Methylovirgula sp. 4M-Z18: one gene and its partner. The protein of the gene in region 1 binds, or shares a complex with, the protein of each later gene. Links are inferred from orthologs where the notes say so. Each region holds a gene or a part of one and is shown on either strand. Other genes may lie near its edges.

The links.
Region 2: the proteins of hfq (region 1) and V9T28_RS16890 are in contact, whole or in part, in a crystal structure (PDB 3VU3), measured with the Escherichia coli proteins. The link is inferred for Methylovirgula sp. 4M-Z18 from one-to-one orthologs.

What each region holds. Positions count from the first base shown.
Region 1 is NZ_CP149574.1:1,792,051-1,807,881, reverse strand. Bases 6,582-9,328 are described here. They hold hfq (RNA chaperone Hfq), read right to left. Parts: upstream 8,206-9,328; coding sequence 7,957-8,205; downstream 6,582-7,956. Other genes in these bases: ntrX (nitrogen assimilation response regulator NtrX), read right to left, coding at 9,161-9,328; V9T28_RS08270 (D-amino-acid transaminase), read right to left, coding at 8,304-9,161; hflX (GTPase HflX), read right to left, coding at 6,582-7,932. Also shown: V9T28_RS08310 (ABC transporter ATP-binding protein), read right to left, coding at 1-1,375; V9T28_RS08305 (ABC transporter permease subunit), read right to left, coding at 1,377-2,504; oligopeptide ABC transporter permease OppB, read right to left, coding at 2,497-3,420; V9T28_RS08295 (peptide ABC transporter substrate-binding protein), read right to left, coding at 3,493-5,085; 6-carboxytetrahydropterin synthase QueD, read right to left, coding at 5,495-5,851; queE (7-carboxy-7-deazaguanine synthase), read right to left, coding at 5,848-6,480; more of hflX, read right to left, coding at 6,538-6,581; more of ntrX, read right to left, coding at 9,329-10,528; V9T28_RS08260 (sensor histidine kinase NtrY-like), read right to left, coding at 10,518-12,815; ntrC (nitrogen regulation protein NR(I)), read right to left, coding at 13,076-14,551; V9T28_RS08250 (two-component system sensor histidine kinase NtrB), read right to left, coding at 14,567-15,754; tRNA dihydrouridine synthase DusB, read right to left, coding at 15,751-15,831. UniProt on the Escherichia coli protein: RNA chaperone that binds small regulatory RNA (sRNAs) and mRNAs to facilitate mRNA translational regulation in response to envelope stress, environmental stress and changes in metabolite concentrations.
Region 2 is NZ_CP149574.1:3,641,610-3,657,578, reverse strand. Bases 8,476-11,360 are described here. They hold V9T28_RS16890 (catalase), read right to left. Parts: upstream 10,700-11,360; coding sequence 9,251-10,699; downstream 8,476-9,250. Other genes in these bases: V9T28_RS16885 (hydrogen peroxide-inducible genes activator), read left to right, coding at 10,810-11,360; V9T28_RS16895 (hypothetical protein), read right to left, coding at 9,030-9,236; V9T28_RS16900 (SMP-30/gluconolactonase/LRE family protein), read left to right, coding at 8,476-8,869. Also shown: V9T28_RS16945 (2-hydroxyacid dehydrogenase), read right to left, coding at 1-275; V9T28_RS16940 (SDR family oxidoreductase), read left to right, coding at 365-1,120; V9T28_RS16935 (gluconokinase), read left to right, coding at 1,134-1,640; V9T28_RS16930 (NAD(P)-dependent oxidoreductase), read left to right, coding at 1,637-2,524; V9T28_RS16925 (hypothetical protein), read left to right, coding at 2,521-2,856; V9T28_RS16920 (LacI family DNA-binding transcriptional regulator), read left to right, coding at 2,970-3,962; V9T28_RS16915 (ABC transporter substrate-binding protein), read right to left, coding at 4,089-5,135; V9T28_RS16910 (ABC transporter permease), read right to left, coding at 5,229-6,284; V9T28_RS16905 (sugar ABC transporter ATP-binding protein), read right to left, coding at 6,300-7,793; more of V9T28_RS16900, read left to right, coding at 7,946-8,475; more of V9T28_RS16885, read left to right, coding at 11,361-11,697; V9T28_RS16880 (GYD domain-containing protein), read right to left, coding at 11,836-12,129; V9T28_RS16875 (glycosyltransferase), read right to left, coding at 12,468-15,677.

The DNA of each region.
Region 1 (15,831 bases):
CCGATGTCGGCTCGTCGAGCACTACCAACTTCGGCTTCAGGATCATGGTACGGGCAATCGCGATACGCTGGCGTTGCCCGCCGGAAAATTCATGTGGGAAGCGATTGCGCATCGCCGGATCGAGCCCGACCTCGCGCAAGGCGCTGGCCGCGCGCTTATCGCGCTCGGCGGACGACAGGCCGGGCTCATGCAGCTTCAACCCTTCGGTGATGATCGCGCCGACCGTCATGCGCGGCGAAAGCGAACCGTAAGGATCCTGAAACACCAGCTGCAAAGCGCGGCGCAACGGCCGCATTTGGGTCTTACCCGCGGTGGAGATATCCTTGCCGTCGAACAGCACCTGCCCCCGGCTTGCGACGAGCCGCAGCAAGGCGCGTCCCAACGTGGATTTGCCGGAGCCGGACTCACCGACAATGCCGATGGTCTGCCCTTGGCGCACACGCAGGGAGATGTCGTCCACTGCGTGCAAATCCATCGCCTTGTGACCACTGAACAGGCTGCCGCTGATATGGTAAGTCACGCGCACGTTGCGTCCTTCCAGCAGCATCGGCGCGTCGGGTCGCGGCGGCGCCTTGCGGCCGGACGGCTCGGCCGACAACAGCATCTGCGTATAGGGGTGACGCGGATTGGTAAAAACCTCGTGCGTCGTGCCCGTCTCCACCACCTCGCCACGGCGCATGACGTAGACGCGATCGGCAAAACGACGCACCACGTTGAGGTCGTGGCTGATGAAAACCGTCGCCATGCCGATCCGCTCGCGCAAATCGTTGAGAAGCGCGAGGATCTGCGCCTGCACCGTCACGTCGAGCGCCGTCGTCGGCTCGTCCGCGATCAGCACGTCGGGGTCGTTCGCCAGCGCCATGGCGATCATGACGCGCTGGCGCTGGCCGCCCGACATTTCGTGCGGATAAGCGTCGATCCGCCGCTCCGGGTGCGGAATCCCCACCCACTTGAGCAATTCCACCACTTTCTTGCGCGCGGCGGAATAGGAGATGCCTTGATGATGAACGATCGGCTCCGCGATCTGACGCCCGATACGATAGAGCGGATCGAGCGATGTCATCGGCTCCTGGAAGATCATCGTCATTTTGGCGCCGCGTATCTGGTTCAGCTCGCGGGCCGGCAGACCGATGAGTTCGCGGCCGCGATAGCGAGCCGATCCCTTCACGCGGCCGTTGCTTGCAAGCAGCCCCATCAACGCCATCATGGTCTGGCTCTTGCCCGAACCCGACTCGCCGACAATGGCAACGCACTCGCCTCGCTTGACATTGATGTCGACGCCTTTGACGGCCTTCACCTCGCCATCGGGCGTTGCGAAGCTGACCTCCAAGCCAGAAATATCCAGAACAGCGTTTTCCGTCGGATGCTGCGTCATGTTAGCGGTCCTTCGGATCGAGGGCGTCACGCAGACCGTCGCCGATGAAATTGAGGCAGAACAGCGTGACGACAAAGAGAATGGCCGGATAGATCAGCAGCCAGGGCGACGCCTGCATCGAGCCGGCGCCAACCGCAATCAACGCTCCCCAACTTGTCAAAGGTTCCTGCACGCCAAGGCCAAGGAACGAAAGAAAGCTCTCGAGCAGAATAACGCGCGGCACACGCACGGTCAGGAAAATCACCACCGGCCCGATCGTATTGGGGATGATATGCTGGCGGATCACACCCCAATCCCCGAGGCCCATGGCCTGGGCCGCGGCCACGAATTCACGGCGCTTGAGCGACAGAGTCTGGCCACGCACGATACGCGCCATGTCGAGCCACTCGATCGCGCCGATCGCCACAAAGATCAGCACGAAATTCCGCCCGAAGAACACGACGAGCAAAATAACGAGGAAGGTGAAAGGCAAGGAATAGAGGATTTCGACGATACGCATCATGACATTGTCGGTGCGCCCGCCGGCGAAGCCCGAGATGGCGCCATAGGTCACGCCGATCACAAGGCTCACGAGACTGGCGAGCAGGCCGACGAGAAGAGAGACCTGGCCGCCGACCATGATGCGGGTGAGCATGTCGCGGCCGTTCGCGTCCGTGCCGAGCAGAAAATATTGCCGGTTGACGTGGCCCCTCACCACCACGACCTGGCCGTCATTCCGCGTCTCCGCCACTTTGGCGTCCTCGAACTCGTTGATGCGATCAATATAGCGGGTGACGCGTGGATCGATTTTTTTGTCGGCGGAAAGGGTCGCCGTGAAATCCTGGCTCGATATTTCAAAGGAATCGAGTCTGACTCTTGCCTGTTCGGCAACAGTCGCCATGGCACCCTTGAGCGTATCGTCCTCCGGATAAGGCGACAGGCTCGGCGGTACGTTGACATAGGATTGGAAGACTTGATCGTAGCCGTGTGGCGCGATCAGCGGCCCGAAAATACAAAACAACGCGATCGCGGCAAAAACCACGATACTTACCATCGCCGCGACATTGCGCCGTAGGCGCAGCATCGCGAGTTGCAGCAGGCTGCGGCTCTTGCCGATTTCCCCTTGGGGCGTGAAGGTTGCATCAGTCATAGCGCACCCTCGGATCGAGCAGCGCGTAGACAAGATCGACGATCAAGTTGAAGACGACGATGAAGACCGACACCAGGACCACCGTGGCCATCACCAACGTGTAATCGCGGTCAAGCGCGCTCTGGACGAAATAACGTCCGACACCCGGAATGCCGAAGATGGTTTCGACAACGACCGAGCCGGTCAGCAATTGCGCCGCGGCCGGCGCGAGATAGGTAACACAGGGCAACAAACCCGCCCGCATCGCATGGGTGAAGACAAGCACTCTTCCCGGTAGACCATAGGCCCGCGCCGTCCGCATATGATCGGCGCGCAGCGCCTCGAGCATGGAGCCGCGCATGAGCCTGGCGAACACGGCCATTTCAGGCAAGGCGAGCGCAATCATCGGCATGACGAGGAAACGCGGCGACCCATCCCCCCAGCCGCCGGCCGGCAGCCACCCAAGGATGACCGCGAAAATCAGCGCCAGCACCGGACCCACAACGAAATTCGGAATGGTGATGCCGATATTGGCAAGGCTCATCACCGCAACATCGATCAGCGAATTCTGGCGCAACGCCGCGATCGTGCCGAGCGCGAGTCCGCCGAAGACCGCGATCGACAAAGCAAGCGAGCCCAATGTCAGCGAATAGGGCAAACTCTGTTTCATCAACTGGATGATCGTGAAGTCGCGGTAGATGTAGCTCGGGCCAAAATCGCCCTGCACCACATTACTGATATAATGCAGATATTGCAGCCAGAGCGGATCATCGAGATGATAGGCGCGCTGCATGTTTTCCATAATTTGCGGCGGCAGCGGCCGCTCCATGTTGAAGGGCCCGCCAGGCGCGAAGCGCATCAGGAAGAACGAGACGGTGATGACGACGAAGAGCGTCGGTACCGCGCTCAAGAACCGGCGCAGGACAAAGCGAAACATGGAACGATCCCCCAAGGAGTGAGCGGGTTCGCGGAAGCTCTTGCGAGCTGCGCGCCCCCGCTCCGATTCTCGTTATTCCTTGCTGAGGAAGCGTGTGAGATGGCTGTTGACCGCATTGTCATGCCAGCCCTTGATCTTGTTCGAGACCAGCCAGAAATCGGCGAAGGTCATCAGCGGCGCCATGGCCCCGTCCTTCAGTCCGAGAGCTTCCGCGTCGTGCAGAATCTGCATGCGCTTTTCCGGATCGCGCTCGGCATAGGATTTCGCCATCAAGTCATCATACGCGGGGTTGGAATAATGCGACCAGTTGAGACTCTTGGTGTTGCTGGCGAGCAGGAAGAGGAAATTCTCAGGATCGGCATAGTCGGCCACCCAGCCGACGCGCGCAGCATCATATGATCCGCCATCCTGGATATAAGCATAATGGGTCTTGACGTCGGAATTGAGGATGGAGACGTCGGCGCCCACGGCTTTCCACATGTCGGCAATGGCTGTCGCCACCTTCTTGTGGTTTTCATTCGTGTTGTAGCGAATCTCGATCTTCAGCGGTTTGCCGCCCTTGCCATAGCCCGCCTCCTTCAAGAGCTCGACAGCCTTATCCTCGCGGTCGAGTTGCGACATGTCCGCGTAGTCGAACTTGGCCGGCGTGTAACCGTGAATGCCTTCGGGCACGATGCTGTAAGTCGGCAATTGCGCGCCGTTGTAGATCTTCTCCGACAGGAAGTCGCGATCGACTGCCATCGACAGTGCCTCACGCACGCGCACGTCGTCGAAGGGCGGCTTGCGGACGTCAAAGACGTAGTAATAAGTCGAGAGCGACTGCGAGACATGTACCTGATCACCAAGCTTTTCGCGCAGGAATTTGAGCTGATCGGCCTGGAAATTGTAGTTCACATCGAATTCGCCCGCCATGAAGCGGCGCACCTGCGCGGCATTGTCTTCTGTCGGATAGGAGACGACCTTATCGATCTTCACATTGGCGGCATCCCAATAATTGGGGTTCTTGACCATGGTGATGTGATCGTTGGCGACGTTCTCGGTCAACATATAGGCGCCGTTCGACACCAATGTTCCGGGTTTGACGAAATCGGTCTTGTACTGTTCGACCAACTTCTTGTTGACGGGCAGCACGGCATTGTGGGTGAGCAATTCGAGAAGATAAGGTGTCGGCCGCTCAAGCGTGATCTGAAGCGTCTTTGCGTCGATCGCCTTCACGCCAAGCTGGTCGAGGGGAAGCTTGCCGGTGTTGATCGCTTCGGCATTCTTGATCGGATAAAGGATATTGGCGTAGCCCGACGCCTCTTTGGGATCGACGACGCGGCCCAGCGTGAACGCGAAATCCTCAGCCGTCACCGGCTCGCCGTTCGACCATTTGGCATTGTCGCGGATCTTGAACGTATAGACCGTGGCGTCCGGCGAGATGGTCCAGCTTTCGGCAGCTCCCGGGATGACCTTGCCGTAAGCATCGTAGACGGTCAGGCCTTCGTCGAGATCGGCAAGAACGAAGCGCTCGACATTGATCGACGTATGCGCAGGATCGAGCGTTTGGGGCTCTCCGCCATTCCCTTTATAAAGCACGGTCTCTGCCGCGGCAGGCAGCGCCAAGGCGCCCCATACGGTCGACGCCAGCAAAACGGCGCGGAGTTGGCTCCTGAAAGCACGCATGTCGATCTCCCTTCCCGATTGGATCACAAGCATTTCAAAAAAGTACACAAGCAAACTATCGCTATCATATCGTGTTTATGATGCAAATCTCCGACACTTCCGCAGTAACGCCCATGCCCTCGGCAACACGCCCGAAAGCAAAAAACGGGCGGGCACACGTTACGATCGGCGGCTTGGGCTTTTCATTTCGAAAAGGATGTATTCGCTCTCCTTTCCAAATATAATCACTTTCGCTTCAGTACGGATTCTAAAATTTTTGCAGTGGATAACGATACGATGACCGTCTCCGGCAACGGAGCGTGCCGTTACGATCGTGGTGGTACGCCGCTTGAGGCAATTCACGTGCCGGAAACAGTCGCCAGTCTGTGCGTCGGCGGCCGCAAGCGCAACCGCTTCCCAGCAAATTTCGTCACACGCCCTGATATTCCGCCCAGCTATGCGGCGTCTCATAGACCGTGATTTTCTGCAGCAACGGCAGCAACGGCTTGGTCCTCTCCCAAATCCACACGGCAATATTCTCGGCGGTGGGATTTTCCAAGCCCGCGATGTCATTCAGGCAATAATGATCAAGCCGCCGCAGGAGCGGATCGAAGGCCGCCTCGACCTCAAAGAAATCGACGACGAAACCGGTTTCCGGATCGACCGGCCCCTCGAGGCACACCTCGACGCGGTAGGAATGGCCGTGCATGCGGTAACAGCGGTGGGTCTGGGGCACTTTCGGCAACTGATGCGCCGCCTCGAAAGTGAAGCCTTGCGTGATCTTCATCGGATTCCGATCCTCTTATGGGTCTGGACGCTGAGCCGCCATTGCGGATGGGCAAGGCAATAGGCGATGGCTTTGGCCGTGTTCTCTTCGACATCGGGGCCATCCATCGGCTGCAGCGAGAAACGTTGGAACGCCAGATCCTCGAACCGTTCGGGCATGGCCTCCGGTTGCGGATAGACGAGTTTCAATTCGTGGCCGCTGCGGATCTTCAGCGGATCGGCGGCTTTCGGGCTGACACAGAGCCAGTCGAGGCCGCGCGGCGGCTCGACTGTACCGTTCGTTTCAACAGCGATTTCAAAGCCCTTGCGGTGCAGTGCGTCGATCAAAGCGGCATCCACCTGCAACAAAGGTTCGCCACCGGTCAGCACGCAAAACCTCTCGGCGCGCCCTGCCGTCCATTCCTCGGCGATAGCGGCGGCCAAGGCCTCGGCATCAGCGTAGCGCGCACCTTTGGTGCCATCCATGCCGACGAAATCCGTGTCGCAGAACGTGCATTGGGCGCTGGCGCGGTCCTCCTCGCGGCCGGACCACAGGTTGCAGCCGGCAAAGCGGCAGAACACCGCCGGGCGCCCGACATGGGCGCCCTCGCCCTGCAAGGTCAGGAATATTTCTTTTACCGCATAGCTCATGGCGTGTCTTGCACCTGCATCTATCTGCCGGAGTAATTGGAGGACGGGCGAGGCGCGTCAAGCGTGCACTTCGGCCCCGGGAAAGCGACCTTTTACGTGGTCGAGCCGCTCCGGCGCAATGCGAATCGTTAAATTGATGGCGCCATCCTCGCCGGTCCGGCGTGCCATGATCTCGCCGTTCTCATACAGCCAGTGCAGACCTGCGCCGTCCGTCGGCGCAAGGATCAGGTCGAGCACGACGCGGCCGATCGCAAGGCGATCCTCGATCGCGGCCAACAGCGCATCCGTGCCCTCGCCGGTCAGGGCCGAAACCGCCACCGGACGGCTGCCCGCCGGGCGGCGCTGCGCGGTGTTGAGCAGAGCCTGGCGCGGTTCGGGCTCCAACAGATCGAGCTTGTTCCACACTTCGATCAACCGGCGATTGTCGTGCGGATCGACCCCAAGGCTGGTGAGGATCGCCTCGACATCGGCCCCCTGCGCCTCGGCATCCTCATGCGCAATGTCGCGCACATGCAGAATGACATCGGCCGCAATCACCTCCTCCAGCGTCGCGCGGAAGGCGGACACGAGCATTGTCGGCAGATCGGAAATGAAACCCACCGTGTCGGACAGGATCACCTTGCCGCCGTGCGGCAATTGCAGCGCCCGCAAGGTCGGATCAAGGGTCGCAAACAGCATGTCCTGCGCCAGGACCTCGGCCTTGGTCAGGCGGTTGAACAGGGTTGATTTCCCGGCATTGGTGTAGCCGACCAACGCCACGATCGGATAAGGCACATCCTTGCGCGACTTACGGTGCAGGCCGCGGGTTTTCTTCACCTGCTCCAATTCGCGCTCGATGCGGACCATGCGCTCTTGAATGAGCCGCCGGTCGGTCTCGATCTGGGTTTCACCCGGACCGCCGAGGAAGCCGAAACCGCCGCGCTGACGTTCCAAGTGGGTCCAAGACCGCACCAGTCGCGATTTTTGATAGGTAAGATGCGCAAGCTCGACCTGGAGCGCGCCCTCACGCGTGCGCGCCCGGCGGCCGAAGATCTCGAGAATGAGACCCGTCCGGTCGATCACCTTGGCGCCGAAGGCCTTTTCCAGATTGCGCTGCTGCACCGGGGACAGACCGCAGTCCATCATCACCAGACCGACATCCTCGTCCTTAACGCGAGACGCGACCTCATCGACCTTGCCTTTGCCGAGGTAGGTGGCGGGACGCAGTTCAGCGAGCATGGCGAGATTCGCGCCAACGACATTGAGGTCGATCGCGGCCGCCAGGCCCACTGCCTCGTCGAGCCGCGCTTCCGGCGACCGGCCGGCGGCCGGTGGTTGTCCGTTTCCCACTCTGCGCTTGCGCTCGTCGAGATAAGGTCCGACGACAAGCGCCCGGGTGTGCTGCGCGACAAGCCCCTCAGCATCGGCCAGAGGAGTCCAGCCAGCGCCGCTTTGAGGTATCATATCGCTCAATCTATTTCCTCAAATGGCCACCGCTCAGCCGGCGTCGCCGTCATCCGACTCGAACAGCCGGATCGGCTGACCGGGCATGATGGTGGAAATGGCATGTTTATAAACAAGCTGCGAATGCCCGTCGCGCCGGAGCAGGACGCAGAAATTATCAAACCATGTTACAACCCCCTGCAATTTCACGCCGTTGACGAGAAAAATCGTGAGTATGATTTTCTCTTTCCGCACGTAATTGAGGAAAGCATCTTGAAGATTTTGCGCTTTTTCAGCAGCCATCACCAGTTTCCGTATATTTCAGGTATATTAGAGTCAGCCTATCGAAAGCAGGACTATATAAAACATTTGCGGCCCCGCCAACGAATTTACCGCTTATTTCAGGAGATTTCGGCGATCTCGTGAAAGGTTGCGCGCAGTTTCGTTGCCAGCGACCCGGGATGACCGTTGCCGATCGGCACGCCATCGACCGAAACCACGGGCAACACGATCGACGTCGCCGAGGTGATGAAGGCCTCGCGCGCGGTCTTCGCCTCGTCGGGCGTGAACGGCCGCTCGATCAGTTTCAGGCCCTCCCGCTTCAAAAGATCGATCAGAGTCGTGCGGGTAATGCCCTTCAAAATGGCATTGTCGGCATGGCGGGTGACGAAATGGCCATCGCCGGTGACAATCCAGGCATTTGTGGAAGCGCCCTCGGTCACGTAACCCTCAGCATCGACGAACCAGGCTTCATAGGCGCCCTGATCGCGCGCCGCCTGCCGGGCCAGGACATTGGCGAGCAGGCCGACCGTCTTGATATCCGGCCGCGCCCAGCGGGTTTCCGGAACAGTGACCACGGCGACGCCTTTTTCCGCATTGGATTCAGCCTTTTGCACGTGCGAACTCTTGGCGGTGACGACCAAGGCCGGACGGATCGGCTTTGCCGGAAAAGCATGGTCGCGTGGCGCGACGCCACGCGTCACTTGCATGTAAACAAGCCCGTGTTCCACCCGATTGCGCGCGACCACTTCGCGCAACACCACTTTCAACGCCGCGTCGCTCAACGGCTTGGCGATGCGCAATTCGTTCAAGGAGCGCTCAAGCCGCGCCAGGTGGCGGGTCGCATCGACGAGCTTGCCGTCGCGCACCTCACACACTTCATACACCCCATCAGCGAACTGGTAGCCACGGTCCTCGATATGCACGCCGGCGCTGGCATGCGGCAAATAACGTCCATTCACATAGGCAATACGGCTCATTAGTCCACACCCAAAGATTTCAGTTTCCGATGCAGGGCCGAGCGCTCCATGCCGATGAATTCGGCCGTGCGCGAAATATTGCCGCTGAAACGGTTGATTTGCGCGATGAGATATTCACGCTCGAAGACTTCCCGCGCTTCGCGCAAGGGCAGGCTCATCAGCTTCTCGCCGCCCGCCCCCGTCGGCGTGTTCGGCACCAGGGCACCAATTTCGGCCGGGAGCATTTCGGCAGTGATCTCAACCGTTGGATCGCCCGTCGCCAGGATCAGCAGCCGCTCCACATTGTTACGCAATTGCCGGATATTGCCCGGCCAGTCATGGGATTGCAGCACCGCCATCGCGTCCTCGGCGATCACCCGCCGCGCCATGCCGGAGGTCAGGGCAAATTGCTCCATGAAAAAGTCGATCAGCACCGGCACGTCCTCGCGCCGCTCCGCCAGCGAGGGCACGCGGATCGGCACCACCGACAGCCGATGGAACAGGTCCTCGCGGAACGTGCCTTCGGTGATCATTTCGGCAAGATCGCGGCTTGAGGACGAGATGATCCGCACATCGACATGCACGCGGGTCGCACCGCCCACGCGCTGGAAATTCTGATCGACCAGAACGCGCAGGATCTTGCCCTGCGTTTCCTTCGGCATGTCGGCGACTTCGTCGAGATAGAGCGTGCCGCCATGCGCCTCTTCCAAAGCGCCGACCTTGCGCATCCGGCCGTCGCCCCCCTCGATGCCGAACAACTCCTGCTCCATCGTGTCGGGCGCAATCGTCGACGCGTTAATGGCGATGAACGGTGCATTGGCGCGCGCGGACGCATCATGGATAGTGCGGGCGGCAAGTTCCTTGCCGACGCCCGAGGCGCCGGCGATCAGGATGCGGGAATTCGCCGGCGCCACGCGCTCGATGATCTGCCGCAGCTGATTGACCGCAGTTGACTTGCCAACGATCTTGTTCACGGCGCCGGTGCGGGTGCGCAATTCGGTGACTTCGCGTTTCAGGCGCGAAGTCTCGAGAGCGCGCTCCGCCACCAGCACCAACCGATCGGCTTTGAACGGCTTTTCGATGAAGTCGTAGGCGCCGAGCTTGATGGCCGAAACTGCCGTTTCGATGTTGCCGTGCCCCGAAATCATCACGACCGGCAAATTCGGATGCTGCGCTGCAATGATCTCGAGCAATTGCAAGCCATCCAGCTTCGAGCCCTGCATCCAAATATCGAGGAACAGCAGATGCGGCCGTCGCGCCTCAATTGCCGCGAGCGCTTCGTCGGAATTGCGGGCCACCCGCGTTGCGTGCCCCTCGTCCGACAAAATACCGGACACGATGTCGCGAATGTCGTCCTCGTCATCAACAATTAAAATATCATTTGCCATGGTCGATCATCGCATTCTTGAGCGGGTTGGAGGAAGGCGGCGGGTTGTCAGCGCCGCCGGCAAGCTGCGCCGGAAAAAACAGACGGACGCAGGCCCCGCCTCCCGGTGCAAGATCGGGCGGCGCATCGAGCAATTCGATCCCGCCCCCGTGATCTTCGAGAATCTTGGCGACGATCGGCAGCCCAAGCCCCGTCCCCTCCGTTCGCGTCGTCATGTACGGCTCGAGCAAACGCTGGCGGTTTTCCTTCGGGAATCCGACGCCATTGTCGATCACATCGATCTGCACCATGCCCTCGTCACTAACATGCAGCTTGACCCAAACATGGCCCGGCGGGCGCGACGGATTGACCGCCTCGGCCGACACGATGCCCTCGGCCGCATTCTTGACGATATTGGTCAGCGCCTGGGTCAACAGCCGCCGGTCGAAACGCGCGGTCAACGGCTGATCCGGCAGCGTGTCGGTGAAGGTCACGGCGCCATGGGCGAGCCGGCGCTCGAACAAGACCTGCCGCACACATTGCACGAGATCGTCCTGTTCGGGCCGGGCGCGCGGCATACGCGCGAAGGACGAAAATTCGTCGACCATGCGCTTGATGTCGTCCACCTGGCGTACAATCGTCTCGACACATTGGTCGAAAATCGCTTTGTCCTCGACAATCACGCGGCCGTACTTGCGGCGCAGCCGCTCGGCCGAAAGAGCGATAGGGGTCAGCGGATTCTTGATTTCATGGGCGATGCGACGGGCAACGTCGGCCCAGGCAGAGGTCCGCTGGGCCGTGACGAGTTCGGTCATATCGTCCATCGTCACGACGAGCGAGCGATCGTTATTGGCGTTCTGGGTAGCCGCCACGCGCACGTTGTAGATGCGCTCGCGCCCCTGGCGCTGCAGCGTGAGCTGCCCCTGATACAGGCGCTGACGCGCGGCCAGCGCTTCCTGGATCTTGGGCGCGAGTTCCGGCAGACAATCCGCGATCTGTGTTCCAAGAATGCTGGCAACGCCCAGGTCCTGCCCCTGACTGATCAGTTTTTCGGCGGAGGGATTGTAGGCCGTGATGACCCCGTCTTGATTCAGGCCGACCACGGCCGCCGGCACACCCGCCAGCACCGCTTCGGTAAACAGGCGCCGCTCGTCGATGAGCCGGTTGGCCGAAACGAGGCCATTGTGCTGGCGCCGCAACTCGGAGGTCATTTTGTTGAAGGTCTGCCCGAGATGGGCCAGATCGCCCTCGGACTTGCGGATCGGCACCTGCACATAAAGATTGCCTTCCGAGACCTGATCGGCCGCATGAATGAGCCGCCGGATGGGCGTGACCAATCGGGTGGCGAAGGACAGGCCGAGCCACATGGCGGACAACAACAGGATCAGCGCGAACAGCGCGAAGATGAAGGCGAAGAACTTGATGATGGTCTTCCGCGTTTCGTCGAATTGGGCCGAATACGCGGCCTGGATCGCCGAGACTTGCGAGAATTGCACCAAAGACGGGTCGACGGGAACGGCGGCATAAAGGAACGTGTCATCATCCGCACTGATCTGGCGCAGCGTCGCCAGGGCCTCGCCATCGTTCAAGACAATGCATATCGGTTCGTGATTGCGTGCATCGGCGAGATCGTTCGGATTCGGCTTGATAGGGCCAAGCTTCGGATCGCTACCGACCTGCTCTTCGATCTTACCATCCGCACTCATAATCGCTGCCGTGGCAAAACCGATATATTGGATACGCTGCGTGAAATAATCTTTGAACCAAACCAAATTGTCGTTTCTGGCGAGGATCCGGCCGCGGCTCAAGTCGCCGGCGGTCAAATCGGCCTCGTGAATGAGCGAGCGGCACTGCATCTCCTCGAATGTTTTTGCCGCGTCCACCGAGCTTTGCACGAAGCCGCTCATGCTTTGCATGAACGGCGCGTTCAACCCGCGATCAAGAATGATCGCGCCGAACACCGTCATGACCAAGGCCGGGATCGCTGCAATAAGGGCAAAAATCGCGACGATCCGGATGTGCAGCCGCGCTGCGGCGGCCTGCGCGCGCCGCGCCCGGATCAGCCGCGTCACTTCGACCGCCAACAGACCGAGCATCACAAGGATCGTGAGGCCGTTGGCGGCAAGCAGAAGATAAGAGATCGGAAGGATCGTAACGCCGAAATTGACTTCCGTCGCCGGCGTGATGCGCGTGAAGCCGGCCACGATCACCAAAGTGGCCGCAGCGCAGACAACCGCAAAAATCAGCGCGAGGAGCCCGAAACGAAACGTGCGCGGTCCGCTTTCTTGTCCATAATCCGCGTGTTTCATCAACCCCTTTTCCCCAGCCGCCCCAAACGGGGCTCGCCACCTTGCCATATCTGCGAGCCGAGGAATCAACCCCTCGTTGCAATAATACAACGGTGTTGCAGGATTGCGACATTTTCACGGCGCGCCTGCCGCAGCGCTTCGACGATCGCCGCCGAAGACCGTCGGGAACGAACGCATCCGCCGGTTCGGATTTGGAATAAAATTATTTGTTATCAAATAGATACAAATAAATCCCAAACTAAAGCATTGCCTCGATTACGTCACCGCGGCGAGCGCATCAAACGTATGTCCAAATCGCGGACCTTCTTGCGCAGCGTGTTGCGGTTGAGCCCGAGCAGTTCCGCCGCCTTGATCTGATTGCCACGTGTCACGGCCAAGGCCGCGGTGATGAGCGGCCCTTCCACTTCGCGAAACACCCGGTGATACAGGCCTGGAGGCGGCAAGTTATCGCCGTGACTTCGGAAGATCTGTGCCAGGTGACGCTCGACCGAAAGCGTAAAGCTCTTGGCATCATCGAGACTATTCGGCTCAACCGGCGTTGAACTGATGGTGGCCCCTGGCGTGACCGCACTCGGGCCTTCCGTCACCAATTCGGATTCGACCAATTGCTGGCTGACCAATTCCTGTGGATAGAGGGCAGCGAGACGTCGGATCAGGTTTTCCAGTTCGCGAATGTTGCCCGGCCAATTGTAGCGCTTCAGTCCGTCAAGGGCGGCGCCGTCCATCTGTTTGTGCGGCAAGCCTTCCGCGGCCGCGCGAGCAAAGAAATGGCGTACGAGATCGGGAATATCTTCGAGCCGCTCGCGCAAGGGCGGGAGCCGCAGCGGCACGACGTTCAGTCGGAAGAACAGATCTTCGCGGAACAGTCCTTGCGCGATGGAAATGCGCAGATCCTTGTTGGTCGCGGCGACGATCCGGACATTGGTCTTGATCGGCGTGCGCCCGCCGACGGTCGTATATTCGCCCTGTTGCAGCACGCGCAGCAGGCGCGTCTGTGCTTCCATCGGCATGTCGCCGATTTCATCGAGAAACAAGGTGCCGCCCTCGGCCTGCTCGAAGCGTCCCGACGAACGGGCATTGGCGCCGGTGAAGGCCCCTTTTTCGTGACCGAACAATTCGCTTTCGATCAGATCGCGTGGGATCGCCGCCATATTGATCGCGACGAACGGGCCGTTGCGGCGCTTGCCGTAATCGTGCAGGGCGCGGGCGACCAGTTCCTTGCCGGTTCCCGACTCGCCGGTGATCATGACGGTCAAATCGGTCTGCATCAGGCGGGCAAGCGCCCGGTAAATCTCCTGCATCGCCGGCGAGCGGCCGACCAGCGGCATCCCCTCGGTTTCCTCCGGGCGCGGCTCGTCGCGGCGGCTCTTCGGCTGGCTCAGCGCCCGCCCGACGATCGCGACCAATTCCTTGAGATCGAAGGGCTTGGGCAAATAATCATAGGCGCCGCGCTCGGACGCCCTGATCGCGGTCATGAACGTATTTTGCGCGCTCATGACGATGATCGGGAGATCCGGCCGCAGCTTCTTGATCCGCGGCAAGAGCTCGAAGGCATTCTCATCCGGCATCACCACGTCCGTGATGATCAGATCGCCCTCGCCTGCCTGCACCCAGCGCCACAGATTGGCCGCCGTACCAGTGGTGCGCACATCATATCCCGCCCGCGCCAAAGCCTGGCTCACCACGGTACGAATGGCTGAATCATCGTCCGCTACGAGGATATTGCCGCCTGTCATCCTAAAACCCTGCTTTCAATCCGTTTCGTTGGGGCCGGTCTGGCCCGAACGCCCGTCGCGCGGCGCATACATCGGCATGAGCACGCGAAACGAGGTGCGCCGCGCCGTCGACTCGCATTCGACGATCCCACCGTGATCGCCGACAATCTTCGCTACCAGTGCAAGACCGAGGCCAGTTCCAGAGGACTTGGTCGAGATGAAGGGATCGAACAGCAGCGGCAGCAAATCGGCCGGTACGCCCGGGCCGTTATCGCGGACGCAAAATTCCAGGGGCAGGCTGACCGGATTGGCCGCACCGGGGACCCGCAGGCGAACGCCCGGCTTGAAGGCCGTCGAGAGCTCGATCTCGCCATCCATCCTGTCTGGACCGATGGATTCTGCCGCATTTTTAATCAGATTGAGGAAAATTTGAACAAGCTGGTCCCGATTGGCGAAGACCGGCGGCAGCGAGGGATCGTAAACCTCGTGAAAGCGGATATGCCGGCCGAAGCCCGCCTGGGCAACGCGTTTGACGTGGTCGAGCACCGTATGAATGTTCACGCTCGCCCGCTTGATCGGCCGATCGTCGGAAAAGGCGTTCATGGAATCGACCAGCTTCACGATCCGGTCGGTCTCCTCGCAGATCAATTGCGTGAAGGCGCGATCTTCGTCGCCGACCGAGCTTTCCAGCAATTGCGCTGCGCCGCGAATACCGGACAGTGGATTCTTGATTTCATGCGCCAGCATCGATGCGAGCGCGGACACCGAGCGGGCGGCACCGCGATGGTTCATCTGGCGATCCATCTTGTCGGCGATCGTACGCTCCATCAGCATCAAGGCGACGACGCCGTCCCCGCTTTCAAACATCGGCGCGGCGTGGATGTCGACGATCCGGGCAAGGCCGATCCGCGGCGTACCCAGATTGACCCGATATTCATTGACCGGCGCCCCGCGCTCGCGCACCTGGTCGAGCAGCGCAAGCAGCGGCGAGCCGAACGGCAGGAGATCGCCCAAATGATGCCGGGCGAGCACCGCCTGGCTCGCTTCGAAGAAATTCTCCGCCGCCGCATTGGCTTCCAAAATGGCGCCGTCCTTGGCGATCGAAAGCATCGGATGGGGCAACGCATTGAGAATGCGCTGGGCATGCACGGCCTTTTGCCGTTCGGGCCGGTCGAACTCGACGAGGGGCCGGGCATTTTTCAGATTTGTCTCGCGATAGGTCATGCCGCCTCCCGCAGTGGCGCGGCATCGTCCATGTCGCCGAGCTGCCGCAGCAGCCGCCGCACGTGCGCCGGAGATTG
Region 2 (15,969 bases), 1.8 Mb from region 1 along the record:
ATGCCGCGTTCCCGGCATGCAGCAAGATCGACCGCATCATAGCCGACGCCATAAACCGAAATGATTTCGAGCGCCGGACATGCTTCGATCATCGCTCGCCCCGCGCCAAGTTCGCCGCGCGTCGCAATGCCCCGGATCCCAGGGCCCACCTGATTCAGAAACGCCTGTTTGTCGCCTGCTTCGAAATAGCGATGGACGTCAAAGGCCGCGTCGAGCGGTTCCTGGTCCCATGCCGGATAGGGCCCGATCTGCAGGATTTGCGGTTTCGCCGACATCTTTAGCGTTCTCCCTTGACTCAAACCGAAATGTTACCGATAACATAACGACATTAGGGCATTTGTCGAGACAAAAAACGAGGAAACGGATGAGCATTTCCCTTTTTGACCTTTCCGGCCGGCGCGCGCTGGTGACGGGTTCGTCGCAGGGCATAGGTTTTGCCCTGGCAAGGGGGCTCGCCGACGCTGGCGCACATGCCATCCTCAACGGCCGCGATGCCGAAAAACTGGCGCGCGCCGCGGCGACGATCGACGGCGCATCGCAAGTTGCCTTCGATGCAACCGATCATGCGCAGGTGCGCGCGGCGATCGATCATCTTGAAGAGACGAGCGGCCCGATCGACATTCTGGTCAACAATGCCGGCATGCAATACCGCTCGCCGCTCGAGGATTTTCCCGCCGACGCCTTCGAGCGTCTCCTGCAAACCAATATCGCCAGCGTCTTCCATGTCGGCCAGGCGGTCGCCCGCCACATGATCAAACGCGGCCGCGGTAAGATCATCAATATCGCCAGCGTGCAGACGTCCTTGGCGCGCCCCAGCATCGCCCCCTATACTGCGACAAAAGGGGCAGTTGGAAACTTGACCAAGGGCATGGCGACAGACTGGGCGAAATACGGGCTGCAATGCAATGCCATTGCGCCGGGCTATTTCGATACGCCGCTCAATGCGGCGCTGGTGGCAGATCCCGCATTCTCGGCTTGGCTCGAACGGCGCACGCCGGCGGGGCGTTGGGGACGTGTCGAGGAATTGGTCGGCGCCTGCGTGTTTCTTGCCTCTGATGCATCTTCGTTCGTCAACGGTCAGGTGATTTATGTCGACGGTGGAATCACAGCCTCGCTCTGAGATACCGCGCCGCATGGTGCTCATGGGTGTCGCGGGCTCGGGCAAATCGAGCATCGGTGAGGCATTGGCCGCTCGCCTCGGAATCATTTACCTCGACGGCGACGGCCTTCACCCGGCCGCGAACATCGAAAAGATGAGTCACGGCATTCCCTTGACCGATGACGACCGTTGGCCCTGGCTTGAGCAAGTGGGTCTTCGTTTGCGCGATGCCGAACGGCCGACAGCGATCGGATGTTCAGCTTTGAAACGCAGCTATCGCGATTTCATTTCGAAGACAGCGCAAGCGCCGGTTCTATTCATCTATCTGGCCGGTTCGAAACAGCTGATCGCCTCGCGCATGCACGAGCGCCGCGGGCACTTCATGCCGGAGTCGCTGCTCGACAGCCAGTTTGCGACACTCGAAGAGCCGGCGGTGGACGAGCACGCGATCCGTGTCGACATCGCAGCGACAGTCGAAGATATCGTGACGTCGATCATCGCTGCAATGAGCGAACGGGTTGGAAAGGACAGGGAACAATGAGCTTGCGCGTAGCTCTGATTGGTGCGGGCGCCATGGGCGGTGCGATTGGCGAGAGAATCGTCGCCACCGGTCACCGGTTGACCGTTTTCGATCTCGATCAAGCGAAGGTCGATGTGCTCGTAGCCAAGGGCGCGCAAGCGGCTCCAAGCGCGGCGGATGCTGCGGCACAGTCGGATTTCGTCATTCTCAGCCTGAACGCGGCAAAGATCGTCAGGCTTGCGGTCTTTGGCGAGAAAGGCGTGGCGGCCGGCGCCGCCCGCGGTACGCTCATTATCGACATGTCCTCGATCGATCCGACATCGACACGCGCACTGGCCGAGGAAGCAAGCGCGGCGGGGCTGCGTTGGGTCGATAGTCCGCTCTCCGGCGGTGCGCCAAAGGCTCTGACCGGCGAGCTCACTCTGATGGCGGGTGGCGACGCCAACGATGTTGCCGATGCCTATCAGGTGCTCAAATATCTTTGTGCCAATTATACACATATGGGTCCTTCCGGCGCCGGGCAGACCACGAAGCTGATCAATCAGGTCCTGTGCGGCTTGACGTTTCTTGCTGTGGCCGAAGCCACACAGCTTGCGCTCGATGCCGGCGTCGATGCCGCGAAGATTCCACAGGCGCTGAAAGGCGGCCGCGCCGACAGTGCGATCTTGCAGGAATATATGCCGCGTTTCGTCACCCGCGATTACCGCCGCACCGGCCGTATCGACAATATGGTCAAGGATCTTGCCGGTGCGCAGGACCTTGCGCGGCAGACGAATACCGCAATGCCGCTCACCGCCATTTGTGCCGAGGTACACCGCATGCTGACTGCCGCGGGACTTGGCGGCGAGGACCAGGCGGCGCTCATGGAATTTTTCAAAGGACCAAAAAAGGAGATCGTCGAGTGATCACGCGCTATGCATTGTTCGAAGGCAAGGTGAAGGACGGGCAGGCGGAAGCCTTTCGCGCCGACGTGCTGAAAACCATTCTGCCGAAATGGAAAGCCTTTCCAGGCGCGTTGAGCGTGCGTGTGTCGTTCGCCGAGTCGCGCGACGAGGGCGCGCCGGAATATCCGATGATCCTGGCGGTCAATTATCCGGATATAGAAACGGTGGAAGCTGCGCTTGCCAGCCCGATCCGCGCGCAGGCGCGCGCTGCGACCGAGGAAGTTCTCTCGAAATATTTCGAAGGACGGATTCATCATCATGTCACGCAAGCGGAAGAGTACGACCTGGCCTGACGCGGGCTTGCCCGTCAGACATTTGCGGGTGCGGCTTCGTGGCTCAGGGCGTTGCAAATTCCAGCGATATTGATAACGATCACGACATGTCGTTCACGAACAAGCGCCCCACAATGTCTGACGTCGCCCGCAAGGCGAATGTGTCGACGATGACCGTGTCGCGCGCCTTCCGCAGCGACACATCGATCAACGAGGAAACGCGCGGGCGGATTCTCGCGGCGGCGGCGGAGCTCGGTTACATTCTCGATCAGAGCGCGGTTCACTTTTCTTCCGGCCGCTCCGGCTTCGTCGCCGTTACCATTCCTTCCATCAACAATGCCAATTTCGCCGACATGATTCGCGGCATGACGGAGGGCCTACGCGGCAGCGCTTTAGAGATTCTGCTCGGCTACACGGATTACGACGTGATGGAAGAGGAGCGTCTCGTCGGGCAGCTTCTTGGCCGGCGCCCCGAGGCTATCATCGTAACCGGTGGGACCCACACAGACCATTGCCGCAGGATGTTGGAGCGGTCGGGGATCCCGGTGATCGAGACATGGGATCTGCCGCGCAAGCCGATCGGACATGTCGTCGGCTTCTCCAACGCCGACGCAGCCCGGCTCATGGTGGATCATTTCGTGTCGCGCGGCTATAAACGGATGGGCTTCATCGGTGGCGATACGTCACGCGACACGCGCGGCCTGGACCGCCGCCGCGGCTTCGTGTCGGCACTGGAATCCCATGGGCTGGACGCGACGCGCCTGATCGCCTCTGGCATCCCGCCCATTTCGATGCGGGAAGGGGCGGCTGCCTTGGTTGAGCTGATGGAACGCTGGCCCGATACGGAAGCCGTGATGTGCGTCTCCGATCTCTCGGCGTTCGGTGCGCTGATGGAATGCAAGCGGCGCGACATCGCCGTACCGGACAAGATTGCGATCGGCGGATTCGGTGCCTACGATTTGGCCGACCAGTCCGTGCCGTCCATCACGACGATCGACGTTGGCTCCCATGAGATCGGCGCCAAGGCGGCGGAACTTGTTCTCTCGCTGCTCGCCGGACACTCTGTCGACGCAAAGCGGACGACCATCCGCACCAGGCCGGAGATCATCATAGGCGGAACGACCTAACTCGCCACATTCCGGCAGAAGGGAACGTCTCTGTGCGTGTTCTATGCGGCGCGGACAAGCTATGCCAAAGTGATGCGATACGAGCCTCTGCCCAATGGCTTGGGCTCGTATCGACATGAGATCTGCTTATTTACCCCAGATCTTCTTGTATTGATCGCGATAGCCATTGCCGGGATCGAAGCGATTGTCGGGACCGCCGTCGAAGGCGATATTGTCCGGCGTCACCACATGGAGCGGCGATACGTAGCCCGACCATTTCTGCTTGGCGAAGGCGCGGTTGAGTTCGTCGACGAGTTGCCAGCCCTGCAAGTTGAGCGGCTCAGCGACGGTCACTTTCTGGAATTGCGCGGCGCGGATGCGCTGATAGGCGGATTCCGAACCGTCGCCTGCCGCGACGTTAACAGGTGCGTCGGTGCCGGATTTGCCAGCGGCCGCAAGCGCCGGTCCCATGAAATCGAAATAGATGTCGTTGATGGCCAAGGAATGCGTCCACGCATCGCCGTATTTCTGCAGCAGCGAGGTGGTGAGCTGCGGCATGCGCTGCGAGGTTTCGGCGATCGGCGTGTCGACATATTCGAGCACCTTGCCGCCGAGATCTTCGATCTCCTTCTTCATCCGATCCGCTTTCGCGATGGCGATCGCATAGGTCGAATCGGTGAAGATCACGACGCCGGGCTTGCCTTTCGCGTCAACAAAAGCCCAATCGGCCGCCGCCTTGGACACGTCCATGGGATTGGTGCTGACATTGGCGATGATGCCGAGATCGTCGATCGGCCCGACCGTGGGAGCCGCATGCCAGGCAGCCATCGGAATGCCGGCGGCCTTGGCCTCTTCCATCGCCGGCTTCTGCTCGACGGCGTCGAAGCCGTCGATGATGATGCCGTCGGGCTTCAGCGCAAGGGCCTGGCCGAAGGCCGCCGTGCGGCCGCCGATCGATCCCGCGCCGTCGAGCACTTTCACCGTCCAGCCCAGAACCTTAGCCGCTTCCTGCACGCCATTGGCGACGCCGAGAATGCCGCCGTTCTTCATGTCGGCGCCAAGCACGACGATCGTTTTGCCGGTTGCGCCTTTGGGGCCCGTCGTCGGGCCATCCCACTTGTCGGTCCGGCCGGCGAATTTATCGACGATCGCTTTAGCATCGCCCATTGCGTCGGCGAAGGCCGGGCCGGCCATGGCCACGATGGCCGCAGCCGATACGAATTTCAGAACGTGTCTACGGATAATCATTGCTTCCCTCTCTCTTAAGCCTGTCCTGGTTGCGTGGTGTTAAGCGTTTTTAGCTTTCTCGGCGCGTGGCGGCTGCTTGACGATTGCGCCGCGGCGGCGCTGGGCGTAGCCGGCAATGCCGATGGCGACCAGCAGCGTCACGCCGTTGAAGAGCGGCTCGACGAAGAACGAGCCACCGAATTGCTGGATGCCGGAAATACCCACGGCCAGGATCAACACGCCGATCATGGTGCCCCAGACATTGACACGGCCGGGCTTGATCGTCGTCGAGCCGAGAAAGGCACCGACAAGGGCCGGCAGCAGATATTCGAGGCCGACGCTGGCCTGGCCGATACGCAACTTGGAGGCGAGGAGCACGCCAGCTAATGCCGCGAGCAGGCCGGACGAGACGAATGCCCCCATGACGAATTTCTGCACGGGAATGCCGTTGAGGGCCGCGGCTTTCGGATTGGCGCCGATCGCATAGAGATAGCGGCCGATCGGCGTGTATTCGAACACGAGCCACATGGCGACCGCGAGGGCGAGAACGTAGAAACCGGTAATCGGCAATCCGAACAGCATCGTGCCGTTGAGGGCGTAAAAGCCTTGCGGCAACATGCCGATAACTTGCCGTCCGCCCGTGTGCCAGAGCGCCAAGGCGTAAAGGATCGTGCCTGTGCCGAGCGTCGCGATGAACGAGTCGATGCGCGCGACTTCGACCAGCAGGCCGTTCAAAAATCCGGTAATGCCGCCGAGTACGAGCACGATCAGCACGGCAAGCGGCCATGGCAGGCCGAACATGGTCTGCAGGCTGATCGCCAGAATGTGCCAGAGCACGATGCCGTAACCGACGGTTAGATCGATGCGGCCGGACGCCATCGGAATCATCGCCGCCAGCGACAGCAATGCGATGATCGCCTTGTCGGAGATGATCGACCGTGCGTTAAGCAGGGTCGGAAATGTCGCCGGCAGCATGATCGAGAACAGGATGATCAGGAAAAGCGTCAGAATCGCCAATCCATAGACCGGAAGATAACGGATGACCTTCTGGCCGAAGCTTAAGTTCGCCAGTTCGCTCCGGGTCGGTTCGAGCGATGTGGACTTGATCGAGCTCATCTTTGATCCTCTTTGTCAGGCGACTTGGCTGGCCGACGCTGCATGAATGAGTGCCGCCGTCGTGAGCGCATCTCCGCGCAACTCATCGACGATCTCGCCTTGCGAGAACACCAGCGCGCGATGGCAAATATGGGCAACTTCCTCGAAATCAGTCGACACGACGATCACGGTCAGGCCGGCTTCCATCGCCTGCGCGATCAGGCTGTAGATGTCGGCCTTCGCGCCGACGTCCACGCCGGCGGTCGGATCCTCCATGATCAGCAATTTGCGGCCGGTCGAAAGCCAGCGGCCCACAACCACTTTCTGTTGGTTGCCTCCCGAAAGCGCCTCGATCGCAATGTGCGGATCATTGGGGCGCAGCCCGAGTTTTGCGCCGAGCTCTACGGTTCGATCGCTTTCGGCGGAGGGAGTAAGGAAAGAGGCAAGCCGCCGGCCGCTTGCGCCCGGGTTGAGATACATGTTCTCGCGCACGGACAACGACAGCGCGACCGATTCCTCGGTGCGATCGCGGGCGACAAGGCCGACGCCGCTCGCCATCGCCGCCTGGACCGATGAGAGATCGAGCGGCTGACCATCGTAGCGCACGCTGCCGTCGTAGGGCTCGGCCCCGAAAAGCGCCCGTCCCACGGCTTCCTGCCCGGCACCGCGCAAACCGATCAGGCCGAGAAGCTCGCCGGACCGCGCTTCGAAATTGACGTTCGCCGCGCCGCTGCAAGTCAGATTTTCCACCACAAGGCGGGTCGGGCCAGGGTGCAACGGCGCTTTGGTGAACATCTCGTCCGCGGGACGACCGACGATGAGTTCGACCAATTCGCGCGGCGTCGTCTCGGAGACGGGTTTGGCCGCAATCAGCCGGCCATCGCGCATCACCGCGACACGGTCCGCGATGCGGAACACTTCGTCGAGCCGGTGCGAGACATAGATCATGCCGACGCCATTCGCGCGCAGCGGCCGCAGCGCAGCAAACAGGCGATCGACTTCATCCGCCGGCAGACTTGCGGTCGGCTCGTCGAGAACCAGCACATCGGCTTCGGTGGCCAGCGCACGGGCAATCGCAACAAGCGATTTTTCGGTACGGCTGAGGTTCTGGACTCGGGTGAGCGGGTCGAATTCGCAGCCTACCAACTGCATGGCGCGCAACGCGCGTTTTTCTGTGTCCTTCCAGTCGATCAGTCCGGCCTTGCGGGAATAGCCTTGCGCCATGCCGACATTTTCGGCGACGCTCATCCATTCGATGAGGCCGAGGTCCTGGTGGATGAAGGCGACTTTCTGGGGATGGTTGGGTTGCGGCGGCCGGTGATGATAGGGTGTTCCACGAAACAATATGTCGCCGCCATCAGGCCGGTGAATGCCAGCTAACGTCTTGATGAGCGTGGATTTTCCAGCGCCGTTCTCGCCCAGCAAGGCCAGGATTTCGCCTTCCTTGAGATCGAGCGAGACGCCCTTCAATGCGACCGTGCCACCGAAGCGCTTGGTTATGTTGCGAAACTCAAGCAACGTTGGCCGCATACTTGATATCCTCCCCATGCGAGCTTGATGTTTGCCGCGATTGTGATTAATGTTATCGATAACATTTGTACTCGTCAAGGCCAAATCACACCAGATTGCCCCAAATGAGCGGCAAACGGGGCTGAAGGCAAGTCTTTAGGGAGTGGCAAGAGATGTATGGCGATATCGAAGGTGCGTTTTTCGAGGTGTTGGACGAGCGGTTCGAGAGCTGCTTCGTCGGCCATGTGGCGATCGAGCGCTTGTGGACGGGGGCACGCTGGCTCGAAGGGCCGGCGTGGTTCGCCGCCGGCCGCTATCTCGTGTTCTCGGACATCCCCAACAACCGCATCCTGCGTTACGACGACACCGACGGCTCGGTCTCCGACTTCCGCAATCCGTCCAACAACGCCAACGGCAATACGGTCGATCTCGAAGGCCGCCTGGTGACGTGCGAGCATCTCACGCGGCGCATCACGCGCACGGAGCATGACGGCAGCATTCGGGTGATCGCCGACCGATTCGAAGGCAAGCGGTTCAACTCACCGAACGATATTGTCGTGCGCTCGGATGGAACGATCTGGTTTACCGATCCGCCCTATGGCATCGCAACCGATTATGAAGGGGATCGTGCCGAACAGGAAATCGACGGCTGTCATGTCTATTGCGCCGACCCGAAGACCGGCAGCGTCGTCCGCGTGATCGATTCAATGTCGAAGCCGAACGGCTTGGCCTTTTCGCCCGACGAGCGCGTGCTCTACGTCGGCGATACCGGCGTGACCCATGACAAGAACGGCCCGCGGCACATTCGCAAATTCGCCGTCGCCGGCACGACATTGACGCCGCAGGGAATCTTCGCCACCTGCACGGCCGGCCTTTTCGACGGATTCCGCGTCGATCTGAATGGCCGGATCTGGGCGGGTGCGGGAGATGGCGTCCATTGTTTTGATACGGACGGCGAGTTGATCGGCAAAATCAGATTGCCGGAGACGGTCGCGAACCTGACCTTCGGCGGCCCGAAGCGCAACCGGCTCTTCATCACCGCCCGGCAATCCCTCTATTCGGCCTATGTCGTTGCGAACGGCGCCGCGCGCGGATAGCGCGTTTGGGATGCTGCCGCGAATTTTCGTGGCAGCATAACGCCGGCCTTTGAAGATGCCGATCCCGAAAACGGAACCGGCATATGAGTGGCCATCGGCCCTAAGCAGAGACTCTGCGATAGGACCGCGTATTTTGGCTGGCGATCTTATGCACGACCGATCACGCCCAGTAGAGCACGCGGAATCTGTCGCCTGTGCCTGGCGCGAAAGTCGTGCCCTGAACGAGCATAATCGCGATGACTTCGTCCGAGCCCAAATTATTGGAGGCCAGGTGTGCGTTCAACACCGCGACGTCGGCCGGAACGATCATTTCACGGATGCTGCGGTTGCGCGATCCGGTGGGAAGAGATTTGACTTGCGCATTCATGACTGACTCCTTTCTTACTCTGCGGCGACGGGAATGTCGTTGACCGACAGGCCCATGCGGCTTGCGATACCGATGCCGTAATCGGGATGCACGCGGTGGAAGTGATGGACCTGCCGGCGAACGATCTCGGTGGGCACGCCCTGCATAGCTGCGGCGATATTGTCCATCAGCACTTCGCGTTGAGCGTGACTCATGAGCAGGAACAGCGCGCGCGGCTGACCGTAATCGTCATTGCCCGCGCGATGATCGTACCGGTCGGCGTCGCCAGAAATTTTCAACGGCGGTTCGGCAAAATTCTTGTCCTGCTTTGGGCCCGAGAAGGAATTGGGCTCATACCAGGCTTCGCCGCGCTGCGGAATCTGCGCCAGCATCTGACCGTCGGCGTGATAATGATGAACCGGGCAACGTGGTGCGTTCACCGGCAATGCTTCGTAATGGGTGCCGACGCGATAACGGTGCGCATCCGCGTAGGAGAAGATGCGCGCCTGCAACATCTTATCGGGCGAGAACCCGATGCCGGGCACGATATTGGACGGCGAGAAAGAGGCCTGTTCCACTTCCGCGAAATAGTGTTTCGGGTTGCGGTTCAATTCCAGAATGCCGACTTCGATCAGCGGATAGTCGGCATGGGGCCAGATTTTGGTGAGATCGAACGGATTGTAGTTGAGCTTGTCGGCATCCGTCTCCGGCATGATCTGGACGCAGAAGCGCCAGCGCGGAAATTCTCCGCGTGCGACCGCGTCATAGAGATCGCGCTGTGCACTTTCGCGGTCTTGCGCAATCACTGCGTTGCCTTCGGCATTCGTCCAGGTCTTGATGCCCTGCAGGGATTTGAAGTGGAACTTCACCCAGAACCGTTCATTCGCGGCATTGATGAACGAATAAGTGTGCGAACCATAGCCATTAAGGAAGCGATAGCCTTGCGGCAGGCCGCGATCCGAGAACAGGATCGTCACCTGGTGCAAGCTTTCCGGCGACAGCGACCAGAAGTCCCACATGGCCGTCGCCGAACGCAAGTTGCTTTCGGGATGCCGTTTTTGCGTTCGGATGAAGTCGGGAAATTTGAGCGGATCGCGGATGAAGAAGACGGGCGTGTTGTTGCCGACAAGGTCCCAATTGCCTTCCTCGGTGTAGACCTTCAGCGAAAAGCCGCGCACGTCGCGCTCGGCGTCCGCTGCGCCGCGTTCGCCCGCGACGGTCGAGAAGCGCAGGAAACATTCGGTCGCCTGACCGACTTTCGCGAAGACTTTCGCCTTGGAATAGCGGGTGATGTCGTGGGTGATGGTGAGCGTGCCGAAGGCGCCGGAGCCTTTGGCATGCACGACGCGCTCGGGGATGCGCTCGCGGTTCTGATGGGCGAGCTTCTCGATCAGTTGATAATCCTGCAGCAGCAGCGGGCCGCGCGAACCGGCCGAGAGGGAGTTCTGATTGTCGGCAATCGGCGCGCCGGCCGAGGTCGTCATGGTGGCGGGCTTGGTCACGGGAGTCTCCTGTCGTTGGGACTCTCGTGTCGCAGGATTTGACGATAATTTCTAATACCGTTATATGAGATTTGTCATAGGAAAATATTATCATGGTCACGTTGCGGCAATTGCGCTATTTCGCCGCCCTGGCACGGCACGGTCATTTTGGCCGCGCAGCGGAGGAATGCCACGTCAGCCAGCCGGCATTATCGGTGCAGATTCAGGAGTTTGAGGCCACGCTGCAAGCGTCGCTGATCGAGCGTAAACGCCATTCCATCGCCTTGACTCCGGTCGGCGCGGAAGTGTTGCGGCGCGCCAATGCCATTCTCGCCGACGTGACCGATTTGGAGGATTTCGCGCGCCACAGGGCGGGCATCCTGTCCGGCAGCTTGAGCCTCGGCGTCATTCCTTCCATCGCGCCCTATCTGTTGCCGCACGCCTTGCCGCTTTTGCACGGGCGCTTTCCTGACCTCCGCCTGACCATCCGAGAGCGTCAGACGAAGGAACTCGTGGCCGATCTCAAGGACGGCAATCTCGACGTTGTATTGATCGCGCTGCCGCTCGAGGAGTCGTGGGCCCAAACCATCAAGGTCTTTGCCGAAGCGCTTTTCCTTATCGCGCCGGCGGGGTCTGGGGCGCAGCAGCCGGAAACCGACACGTTGCTGCTGCTGGAGGAGGGGCACTGCATCCACGACCAGGCGCTGCATTATTGCCGGCGCAATCGCATCCCCGCGCAGCAGCAATATGGAGCGGCATCGCTCTCCACGATCGTGCAGATGGTGGCCAACGGCTATGGCAAAACATTGCTGCCGCAAATCGCTTTGCCTGTCGAAGTGCGCGACAATATGCAGGTTGCCATCAGCCGCCTGCCAGATCCCGAACCGGTCCGTACCGTCGGGCTTGCATGGCGGCGCACGTCGCCGCGCAAAACCGATTTTGTCGAGCTTGGCCGGGTCCTGACCCAATGCGCGCCCTGCGATGCGATTGCGGCACAATGATTTTTCCTGTTTGACCGCTTCCGTTCGTTCAAGCTGCTGGTTAGAGGCACAAAAAGAAACGAAGCGTGCGGCCCCGCAAAACGGGACAGCTGCGCCAAAGGAAACCCGCATACCTTCCGCCCACTTGGAATGGCGCCGTCAGGCCATCTTACTCAGGATCTTGCGCATGTCGTCGGCGTCGAAGGCTCTTTGCGTCTGGGTCTTGACGTTTCCAAGTTCGGCGGCCGACAGGCTGAGCGCGGTCGCCGCCAAGTCGTCCTCGGCCTCGACGATGCTGATCACGTCATATTTGCCGAGCGTCCACAATAGCGTATGGACCTTGGCCCCGCTCTTGGCAGCCATCGCCTTGAAGGCGTCCGCACGTTTGACCGTATCTCTTACTGTCCGTACCCCTTGATCCGTAAGATTTATGAGGACGACGTAATATGCCATTTCGACCTCCCTGCTATCAGGAGTCGCGCGGGCACGTCGGGCAGAGGGAGCCCGCACGCCTCAACTCTTTGCACAATACCATAAGGTGCTAAGCAAGAGACATGATTCCTCATCATTATATCTAATAAATTCGGGTGATGGCGTCATCGAAACGATGGATCCCGAGCACGAACTCACTCTCGGTCATAAACTGACGAAGCCCAAAGGAGAGGAGCGCAGCGACCATCGCATCGTTCAAGCTTCGCACGGGAGGCTCAGGACGGACGTTCTCCGTTCGGCAACGGCAGGCAGCCCGCACCAAGGGAAAGCGGCATGCCTTCAGCGGACAGTATCGTAGGCTATCTCGACTTGTCCTTGGCGAACAGCACGTTGAGCCGCTCGCGCATGACGTGTCCGACGGCCGGTGGGCTGTAGGTTCGGGTGACGTATTCGCGGCCGGCTTCTCCCTTCCTCTTTGCCTCGGAGGGGTTGGCAACCACATTCCGCATCGCCGTTATGGCCGATTCCAGATCCGGTTCCGCCCAGACTTGCCCCTCTGACCACGGGTACTCGTGCGGCTCCAGCGAGCGCAAACGATACGATATAGGATACCCGGTATCGGCCGTCAGAAAGTCCGCGGAACCGGAATATCCGGTTCCGATCACGATCCGGCCAAGCATGATCGCCTCGGCCATGCCGAGTCCGAATCCCTCGGCTCGATGCAAAGACACATAAGCGTCGGACGCGCGAATCAACCCCAACATCTCGTCACGGGGCATGTTGTCGTCGAACATGAGGATACGACGATCTTGCTCCATCGCGTCCGTCATAACCGTCCTGATCTCAGGATAATGATTCGTCGCTCCGCTCGATTTGATCACCAAGCCTACGTTCTCGTCTCCGCCAGGAAATGCACGCTGAAAGGCTCGCACAACTCCAAGCGGATTCTTTCTGAACGGAGAAGAATAGTAATCGAAGCTGAACATGAAATAAAAGCGTCCCTCATCCATCCCGAAGTGTGCGCGTCCAGGAAGATTTCTTCCCGTATCTTCCATCGCGGGCGGCATGACGATGATGGGACCGTCGAAAATGTGCGCGAACGCATCGGCGATAAACTGGTTCGGAGCCCAGATTTCGTGAATGTTCGCCAAATACGGCCGCCATGCATTCGGCGCTTTGGGCAACTCCCAATAAGGACAGAGAATGTTGTAGGAGCGCGATAGGAGCTGCGGATCCAGCGATGCAAACACTTTCGGGAGCTGATCGCAGGCGACTTGAATGACGTTGATCTCGTAGGAACGGTTGACGTCGTAGCGATCCGGCATATAAGGCCCCATCAATCGAGTCTCGATCCCGACGTTGAAAGGATAGATCGCAAACGGCAATTTCGCTGCTTCGGCCGCTCGCAGATTTGCGCGAAAGGCTTGGCCCAACCCCAGCGCTCCCTCTGCATAGCCGATGAAGAGCACACCTTCATGTAATGCCTGCGCTTCACTGGTGCGGGCAAACGTCATTCGGCGCACACGCTGATGCGAGGGCCCCAGTATCTTTTCTCTCAGCCATTCAGTCCGCGTTTGGAGGAATGGGCCAATCAATTGTCGGAATGAAGCGTTTACTGCCCCCTTCCATCCGGACTGATCGAGCTGATCTGCAAAGAAAGTTGCGAGATGTGCGGAGCGGCGAATGGTCCGGGTCAAGATGCCGCGCCAACGGATCGCGCCTCCGACTTTCGAAGCATGTTTTAGCACGACAACGGAAAGCGATTCCGATTTATCCGCTTCGTCCACATTGCTTGCGCGGGCAAGAGCTTTTGCTTGCGCAGCCGGCGCGCGGCGCCGCCCCTCGTTTTCTGCGGCAAGGGCGCGCCTGATTGCAAGACTAGACTCGCGCCAGGAAAACTTTGTGCGGATGGAGCGAACGCCGGATTCTGAAAGCCACCGATAGCGATCCGCGTCCATATCGTTCGCCTCGAACAGCAATGCAGTCAGGTGTTCCGCCGATGGCTCCCACCAGGACCCGACATCATGGAACCCTTTGTCGGAATAGTCGGCCGGCGCTTCGACGCCTTTCAGCAACAACGCATCCGGAATCGCGAAATCAGCCGTACCGCCAAAGTTGCCGAAAATGGCCGGCGTACCGCAAGCCATGGATTCGGCGACACTCAAGCCGAAACCTTCGGAACGCGATGAACAAATCAAGAAATCGGCGCTGCGATAGATGGCGGCGAGAAGCTGCTCGTCGACGTAGTCCAAGGTCTCGTACACCGCAATGCCATCCGGCAGATACTCGGCAATCCGGAAATGTTTCGAGATGCGCATAGTATCGGGGGCCGGCATAGCTTCCCGAACACCTGTTCCCATCAGAATCAGCTTGGCGTTGGGACACGCCCGATGGAATGGCCGCCATGCCTTGAGCATGACGTCCAAGCCCTTGCGATGCTGATTAGTCGAGAACCATAGGAATGTCTTGCCGTCCGCCATGAGTTCCGAATGTCCCCATGGATGGAAGACGTCGCTGTCGACGCCGAGCGGCGCGTAATGGACACGCTTGAACCCCGCCTGTTTCAGCACGTCCGTTACCCATCGCGAAGGAGCGAGCACCATCTTGTAGCGCTCCTTGAATGCGAGCCAGGACGCCGGCAATTGGGTCGTTTCCCAAACCGTATAGAGATAATCGAATGGTCGTCCTCCCGGATGTGAGAAGATGAGCTCTGGCGCATTCGGGTGGACAAGACCGAACTTCTTCAGATGCGGATGGAGGTTCTTGTTGATGATGTTCCAAGAATTCGCCTCGTTCGATTTATGATCTCGGTGCAGCACATACGTTCCAAGAAATTTCTTGGCGAACAGGCGTTTGTTCTTGTCGAGGTAGTTGAGCTTCTGCAGGTTCGGTCTCGACGAAAAGGTCGAACCCGTCCAATGTTCGATCTGGGAATTTGGGAGATAGGCACACGTGTATCCGGCCTCCCGCAAGCGGAAACCGAAGTCAGCATCCTCGTGATAGAAGCCATAATCGTTGTCGAGAAAACCGATCTTCTCGATGGCCGACATTCGGATGCCCGCAAACGTTAACTCGCAAAAGTCCGCCTCGAGGCGATATGAGTTGCCGTTTGGAGGGGCGAAATCATGGGCGAAGGTCAGAGTTTCGAGATCCCAGTAGGCCCGATAGGCAAGCTTTTTAACGGAAGCCGCCACATTGATGAGCATTTGCGCCGGCGCGACGATGCCGAGGTTCGGGTCCCGCAACAATTCGGCGAGCAGCTCACGTACCACATCAGTGGTGAACGTGATGTCGTTGTTCGCAACAAAAACGAAATCGCACCCGCGTTCCGCCGCGATTTCGGCGCCGATGTTGCATGCTTCAGTATAAGTATGGGGGCGTCCAAGCTGCCGCAGGGCGACGCCCGCCTCGCGACACACTTCCTCTGTCTTATCGGTGCTTCCCTGATCCAGGACCACAACCAGTTCGCTCGGAATCCGCAATGTCGGCAGCATCCGCGCGAGGAGTTTGTCCCCGTTGATCGAGGGGATAACGAGCAAGCTTTTCTTAATAGCGGCTTCGATCACCATAATTGCCTCAGAGGATGTCAAGAAACGCGCAGAGAGACGGTGGCGTCGACCGCGTATGTAATTCCAAGGGGCTGTCGAAGTGAGTTTGGCGCGTCGGACTTGGTGCTTGGCGTCCTTTGCTAACCGGATCGTGCGTCTTGAAGTCTATCGGGAGCGGATCGTGGCGACTGTCCCGGGGCAGATCATCGATAAGTGCCGTCATCTGGATGGTGCAGAATAGAACCGGCTCGAGACGACCCTGACTCATGGAAGTTGAACCGATATCCAGATAATGCACGACATCCGCCCCCAC